Niveibacterium microcysteis: one gene and its partner. Each later gene encodes a partner of the first gene's protein in a complex. Links are inferred from orthologs where the notes say so. Each region holds a gene or a part of one and is shown on either strand. Other genes may lie near its edges.

Region 1 (3,315 bases):
CAAGGGTTTCGCGGATCGCCTTGGGTTGGCCCGGAAGGTTCAGGATCAGGCTCTGACCGCGGATTACACCGACCTGGCGAGAAAGGATCGCGGTTGGCACGAAGGCAAGACCGATCTGCCGCATCTGCTCGCCAAAACCGGGCATCACCTTGTGCGCAACCGCAAGCGTGGCCTCGGGTGTGACATCACGCGGCGCCGGGCCGGTGCCACCGGTCGTCAGGACCAGATGGCAGCCGGCAAGGTCGCACAGCTCGATCAGCGTGGCTTCGATGACAGCCTGCTCATCGGGAATCAGCCGCGTTTCCGCCTGCCACGGACTCCGCAGCGCGGCGCCGAACCATTCCGTCAGCGCTGGCAGGCCTTTGTCTTCATAGACCCCGGACGAGGCGCGATCGCTGATCGAAACCAGGCCGATGCGCAGCGTATCGCTCATGCCTCGTCGCCCTCGCCGCCCTCTTCGCCTGCGCTCTGCCCTTCGCCGTCGTCGGCGTACTCGAAGTCACGCAGGATGCGGAAGATCTCGCGATAAGCGCGCGGCGGCTTGGCCGCTTCACGTTCCTTGATGGCGTTGCGGCGCAGGTTACGCAGATGCTGCAGATCGGCGTCCGGGTAGGCCGCGGCGATATCGCCGAGCGTGCCTTCGTCTTCCAGCAAGCGTTCGCGCAGGCGTTCGAGCTTGTGCTGGCGGGCGATCTCGGCGCGCGACACGCCGGCGAAGGCGTCCAGCGCCTCGCGAATCGGCGCAGGGTCGACCTCACGCATCAGCTTGCCGATGTACTGCAACTGGCGCCGCTTGGCTTCGTGCTTGCCGACACGGGCGTATTCGAGGATCGCGTCGTGCAGGCGCTCGGGCAAAGGCACCTTGGCGAGGCGCGCGGGCGACAGCGCTACGAGCTCAGCCCCCATGTCCTGCAGCTTGTGCATGTCGCGCTTGCGTTGCGATTTGCTGGGGCCGTCGTACTCGTCCGAGTCGTCGTCATTCTGGTGTTGTGGATTGCGGTGCATGGAGTTTCCGAAGGCGATTTGGCCACATGAACGTAAAATTATAGCTTTCGACCCGACGGATGCCCCGGCATGGCCACTTCAAATGGATTCAGCTTCACCCAGGATGCACTGCGCGAGATTGCCGCCGATGTGCTGAAAAGCGCCAAGGGCCAAGGCGCATCGGCCTGCGACGTCGATGTTTCGGAGGGTTGGGGGCATTCGGTCAGCGTGCGCCAGGGGGAAGTCGACACGCTGGAGTACCACCGCGACAAGGGCATCTCGGTCACCGTGTACCTGGGGCAGCAGCGCGGCCACGCAAGCACAACCGACTTCGCACCGCAGGCGCTGCGCGATACGGTGGCCGCGGCGGTATCGATCGCCCGCTTCACCGCCAGCGACCCGGCGGCGGGTTTGCCCGACCCGGAGCAGCTGGCACGGGAGCCGCGCGAGCTGGATCTCTTCCACCCTTGGGCGACCGACGTGGACGCTTCGATCGAACTCGCCCGGCGCTGCGAGGCCTCGGGCTTTTCGGTCAGCGAACTCGTCACGAATTCCGAAGGGGCGAGCGTATCAACGCAGCAAACCCAGTTTGTATCGGCAAACAGCCTGGGCTTCTGCGAGGGCTATGCGACCACACGCCATGGTCTTGGCTGCTCGATGATCGCGGGCGAAGGCGATGGAATGCAGCGCGATGACTGGTACGTCACCCGGCGCAACGCGCTCGATCTGCCGGCCCCCGAAGCGATCGGCGACTATGTGGCGCGCCGCGCTCTGTCGCGCTTGAACGCCCGCAAGTTGAACACCTGCGAGGTGCCCGTGCTGTTCGAAGCCCCGCTGGCCGCCGGCCTGCTGGGGCATTTTGTCAGCGCAGCGAGCGGCGGCAGCCTCTACCGGCGCAGCTCATTCCTGCTCGACACCCTCGGCACCCAGGTGTTCTCGGATGCGGTAACGCTGCTCGAAGACCCGTTCATTCCCGGCGGCCTGGCCAGCAGCTGGTTTGACGACGAAGGCGTCGCGACCGCGCGCCGCGAAGTCGTCACGCGCGGCACGCTCAACGGCTGGTTCCTCGGCAGCTACTCGGCACGCAAGCTGGGCCTGAAGTCCACCGGTAACGCCGGCGGCTGCCACAACCTGATCCTGCAGCCCGGCAAGCTCGGCCTGACCGGCTTGCTCAAGAAAATGGGGCGTGGGTTGTTTGTCACTGAACTGCTGGGCCATGGCGTGAATACCGTAACCGGCGACTACTCGCGCGGGGCGGCCGGCTACTGGGTTGAGAACGGCGAGATTGCGTACCCGGTGCACGAGATCACGATTGCAGGCAACCTGCGCGACATGTTCCGCGACATCGTCGCCTGCGGTAACGACATGCTTGTGCGTGGCTCGAAACAATGCGGATCGGTGCTGATTGGCAACATGACGGTTGCCGGCGACTGAGCGAGCGCACTGGCAACCCCATGCCCCGCGAGGGGTTGCCGAATTTCTTACGAGAGCCTTACAGGACAAGGCTCTCGCGGCGCCGGCGCTGCGCCAAAACCACACTTCACCTTTGCGCGACAGCTCTCGTATAGTCGCGACGTTCCCACACGAACAACCCCATAACAGGAGAGGAGACAACGTGGAACGTCGCTCATTTTTGAAGAACGCTGGCGCTGGCCTTGCCGCAGGTGCCGCCGCCGTCGCCGGCCCGGCGATGGCCGCCGAGTTGCCCACCATCAAGTGGCGGCTGGCATCAAGCTTCCCCAAGAGCCTGGACACGATCTACGGTGCCGCCGAGACGATGGCCAAGCGCGTCGCGGAAGCCACCGGCGGTAAGTTCCAGATCCAGGTATTCGCGGCGGGCGAGCTGGTTCCCGGCCCCGGCGTGCTCGACGCGGTCAAGGATGGCACGGTGGAAATCGGCCATTCGGCGTCGTACTACTTCGTCGGCAAGGATCCGACCTTCGCCTTCGACACGGCCCTGCCATTCGGCCTCAACAGCCGCCAGCAGACGGCCTGGATGATGCAAGGCGGCGGCCTGCAGTTGCTGCGCGAGTTCTTCAAGGACTACAACATCTACAACATCCCATGCGGCAACACGGGGGTGCAGATGGGCGGCTGGTACCGCAAGGAAATCAAGACGGTCAAGGATTTCGAAGGCCTCAAGATGCGCATCGGTGGCTTCGCCGGCAAGGTAATCGCCAAGCTGGGCGCCGTACCGCAACAGATTCCGGGCGGCGACATCTACCCCGCCCTTGAAAAAGGCACCATCGACGCCGCCGAGTGGGTTGGCCCCTACGACGACGAGAAGCTCGGCTTCAACAAGGTCGCCAAGTTCTACTACTACCCCGGTTG
Region 2 (3,265 bases), 1.9 Mb from region 1 along the record:
ACGCTTTAGATCAACAAACCACGAAAACTGTATTTCAAAAGAGGAAATTCGAATAACGAGCGCCGCACCACCGCAGCGCGCGTGGCACGGCAGCCAGGAACGGGCTCAGGCGAGGTGACCGCAAAAGCTGTCGAGGAGTTCGCGCTCGCGTTCGGCGAGATTGGCAGCTTGCGTGGTCGCCTTCAGGTCCTCCTTGGTGGCAAGCGCCTGATCCAGGAACGCCCACTGCTGGCGTGCGAGTTGAAGATCGCCCTTCGCTGTGTCCGGCAAGCCAGTGTCCGCGTTGAGCGAATCAAGGCGGGCGGAAAACGTCTTGCGCATCTGATCCAGTTGCAGCGACGCGTCGGGCGCTGCCTGACTCCACTGGCGCATCAGCGCGATGCGGGCCATGCGCTGGGTCAGCATGCGTGCCTCGCTCGCATCCGCAACGCGACGCGCTTCGTCACCCGCCTGCGCCTTGGCAAGTTGATTGACGAGCTTCATGCCCTGCTCACCCAGGTCCTGCGCCAGCGACGCAACACGGCGCACGCCTTCCGGCGCGGGTTTCGCTCCCCAGGCCATGCGGTACACCCGCCAGCGCTGTTCGATCAGCAGCATCTGCTCACCATGCACGCTGCGTCCGAGGGCGGCGAACAGCTGATCGAACGCGCGGGTCGAATCCTGCAGATGCAGGCCGGCGCGCTGAACGTCGATACCCACGCCCATCTGCATCCAGTACTTGCCGATCCGCTCGGCATGCATCGCGAGTTGCCCCGCCTGGTTGATCAACACGCGTGGCGACACCTGCGGCGCGGCCTTCTTCACCGCAGCGGCGAGCGGGCCCGAGACCAGCGAGGCAAAGCCCAGCAGCACAAGCTCACGTCTACGCATCAAAGCCTCCTTACGCGGTACCGCCAACCGTCAGGCCATCGAGCCGGATCGTCGGCTGGCCGACGCCGACCGGGACGCTCTGCCCTTCCTTGCCGCAGGTGCCGACGCCCGGATCCAGCGCAAGGTCATTCCCGATCATTGAAACCCGTGTCAGCGCGTCAGGGCCGTTGCCGATCAGCGTCGCCCCTTTCACCGGATAGGCCAGTTTGCCGTTCTCGATCATCCACGCCTCGGCAGCAGAGAAGACGAACTTGCCTGAGGTGATGTCGACCTGCCCGCCACCGAAATTGACCGCGTAGAGGCCGCGCTCGACCGACGCGATGATCTCCTGCGGATCATGCTGGCCGGCCAGCATGATGGTGTTGGTCATACGCGGCAACGGCAGGTGCGAAAACGATTCGCGGCGACCATTGCCGGTGGGTGCCACGCCCATCAGCCGCGCGTTGGTCATGTCCTGCATGTAGCCGGTGAGGATGCCATCCTCGATCAGTACGGTGCGTTGCGTGGGATTGCCTTCGTCGTCGACCGTCAGCGATCCGCGACGGCCCGGCAGGGTGCCGTCATCCACCACGGTGACGCCCTTCGCGGCGACGCGTTCACCAATGCGGCCAGCAAAGGCCGAGCTGCCCTTGCGGTTGAAGTCGCCCTCGAGGCCATGGCCGATCGCCTCGTGCAGCAGGATGCCTGGCCAGCCGTTGCCCAGCACCACCGTCATCATGCCGGCCGGCGCGGGCCGTGCGGCAAGGTTGGTACTGGCTTGGTGCACCGCTTTCTGCGCGAAATCGCGCAGCACTTCGTCGGTAAAGGCGGCGTAATCGTGACGGCCGCCGCCGCCGGCCGAACCCTGCTCACGGCGCCCGCCCTCTTCCATGATCACCACCACCGACAGACGGGACAGCGGCCGCACATCGGCCGCCATGTGGCCATCAGCGCGCGCCACCATGACCACTTCCCAGGTTGCCGCGAGCGAGGCCATCACCTGAGTCACGCGCGGGTCGAGGCCACGAGCGATCTGCTCGATGCGTTCGAGCAGGCGCACCTTCTCGGCATCCGGCAGCGAACCGATCGGATCGTGCGCCGGGTACAGCGCAGGCCGCTGTTTTGCGGCGCGCACCGGCACCACGGCGGTTGCACCCGCCGCAGCGATCGCGCGCGTGGTCTTCGCCGCCGCTTCCAGTGCTGCGGCGCTGATGTCGTCCGAATAGGCGAAGGCGGTCTTCTCGCCGCTCACCGCACGCACGCCAACCCCTTGCTCGATGTTGAAGGAGCCGGACTTGACGATGCCCTCCTCCAGGCTCCAGCCCTCGGCGCGCTGGTATTGGAAGTACAGGTCGGCATAGTCGAGGCGATGTGCCATCAGCGTGCCAAAGCATCGCTCGATCGAAGCCAGGTTCAAGCGCCCCGGTGCCAGCAGCAGGCGCTCGGCGGTGTCCATTGCGCGCTCGGTTGTCGTAGTCGTCATGTTGTTCCAGTCAAAGTCGGCGGTGCTGCAGGGCCGGCAGGCTCTCGCGCAGCGTGCGCTGATGTTCGGTGTCGATGTCGCCCAGCACCACGCCGGCGCCGCGTGGCAGGTGCGCCAGCACCGTGCCCCAAGGGTCGATCAGCATGCTGTCGCCCCAGGTGCGACGGCCGCCAGGGTGCTCACCCCCTTGCGCGCTCGCCAGCACGTAGCAGAGGTTTTCAACGGCCCGTGCGCGCAGCAACACTTCCCAGTGCGCGCGGCCAGTGGTTTCGGTGAATGCAGCGGGCAGCACGATCAGTGCCAGATCGCCCATTGCACGGAAGAGTTCAGGGAATCGCAGGTCGTAGCAGACCGAGAGCCCGACGCGGCCAAACGGGGCATCGAAGGTGACGACCTCGGCGCCAGCCTCAATCGTGCGCGACTCATCATAGGCTTCCGCACCCTTGCGGAAGCCGAACAGATGCAGCTTGTCGTAACGCGCGACGCGGTGTCCGGTGTCGTCGTACACCAGGATCGCGTTACGCACCTTGTCGTCCGCTTCAGCGGTGAGCGGGATCGTGCCGCCGACGAGCCACACCCGATGCCGTACGGCGGTCTCGGCCAGAAAGCGTTGCAACGGGCCATCGCCATCGGGCTCGCGCAGCGCGAGCTTGGCCGTTTCGTCCGGCGAGATCAGCGCAAAGTACTCGGGCAACACCACCAGCTGCGCCCCACCCGCAGCAGCGTCGGCAATCAGCCGCTCGGCCTCCTGCAGGTTTGCCGCAACGTCGGGGCCCGACACCATTTGCACCGCGGCCACACGGTATGCCTTGCTCACTGCTCACCTCCGTTGTTGTCCGAATGTGCGGCGCCGCCCGAGAGCTTGCGCACCCGCGGTTCGTCCCAGCTGCCGTCCACGGCGTACTCGTAGGTAAAGATCTTCTCGATCGGGTC

The links.
Region 2: the proteins of pmbA (region 1) and tldD are in contact, whole or in part, in a solved structure (PDB 5NJ9), measured with the Escherichia coli proteins. The link is inferred for Niveibacterium microcysteis from one-to-one orthologs.

The regions. Positions count from the first base shown.
Region 1 is NZ_CP071060.1:1,436,754-1,440,068, reverse strand. What follows is about bases 248-3,246. They hold pmbA (metalloprotease PmbA), read left to right. Parts: upstream 248-1,074; coding sequence 1,075-2,418; downstream 2,419-3,246. Other genes in these bases: JY500_RS06675 (TRAP transporter substrate-binding protein), read left to right, coding at 2,600-3,246; yjgA (ribosome biogenesis factor YjgA), read right to left, coding at 430-1,005; mog (molybdopterin adenylyltransferase), read right to left, coding at 248-433. Outside these bases: more of mog, read right to left, coding at 1-247; more of JY500_RS06675, read left to right, coding at 3,247-3,315.
Region 2 is NZ_CP071060.1:3,363,674-3,366,938, forward strand. The notes cover bases 107-3,055. They hold tldD (metalloprotease TldD), read right to left. Parts: upstream 2,333-3,055; coding sequence 881-2,332; downstream 107-880. Other genes in these bases: JY500_RS15235 (hypothetical protein), read right to left, coding at 107-870; JY500_RS15245 (carbon-nitrogen hydrolase family protein), read right to left, coding at 2,343-3,055. In the rest of the region: more of JY500_RS15235, read right to left, coding at 106-106; more of JY500_RS15245, read right to left, coding at 3,056-3,116; JY500_RS15250 (YhdP family protein), read right to left, coding at 3,146-3,265. UniProt on the Escherichia coli protein: Metalloprotease involved in CcdA degradation. Suppresses the inhibitory activity of the carbon storage regulator (CsrA).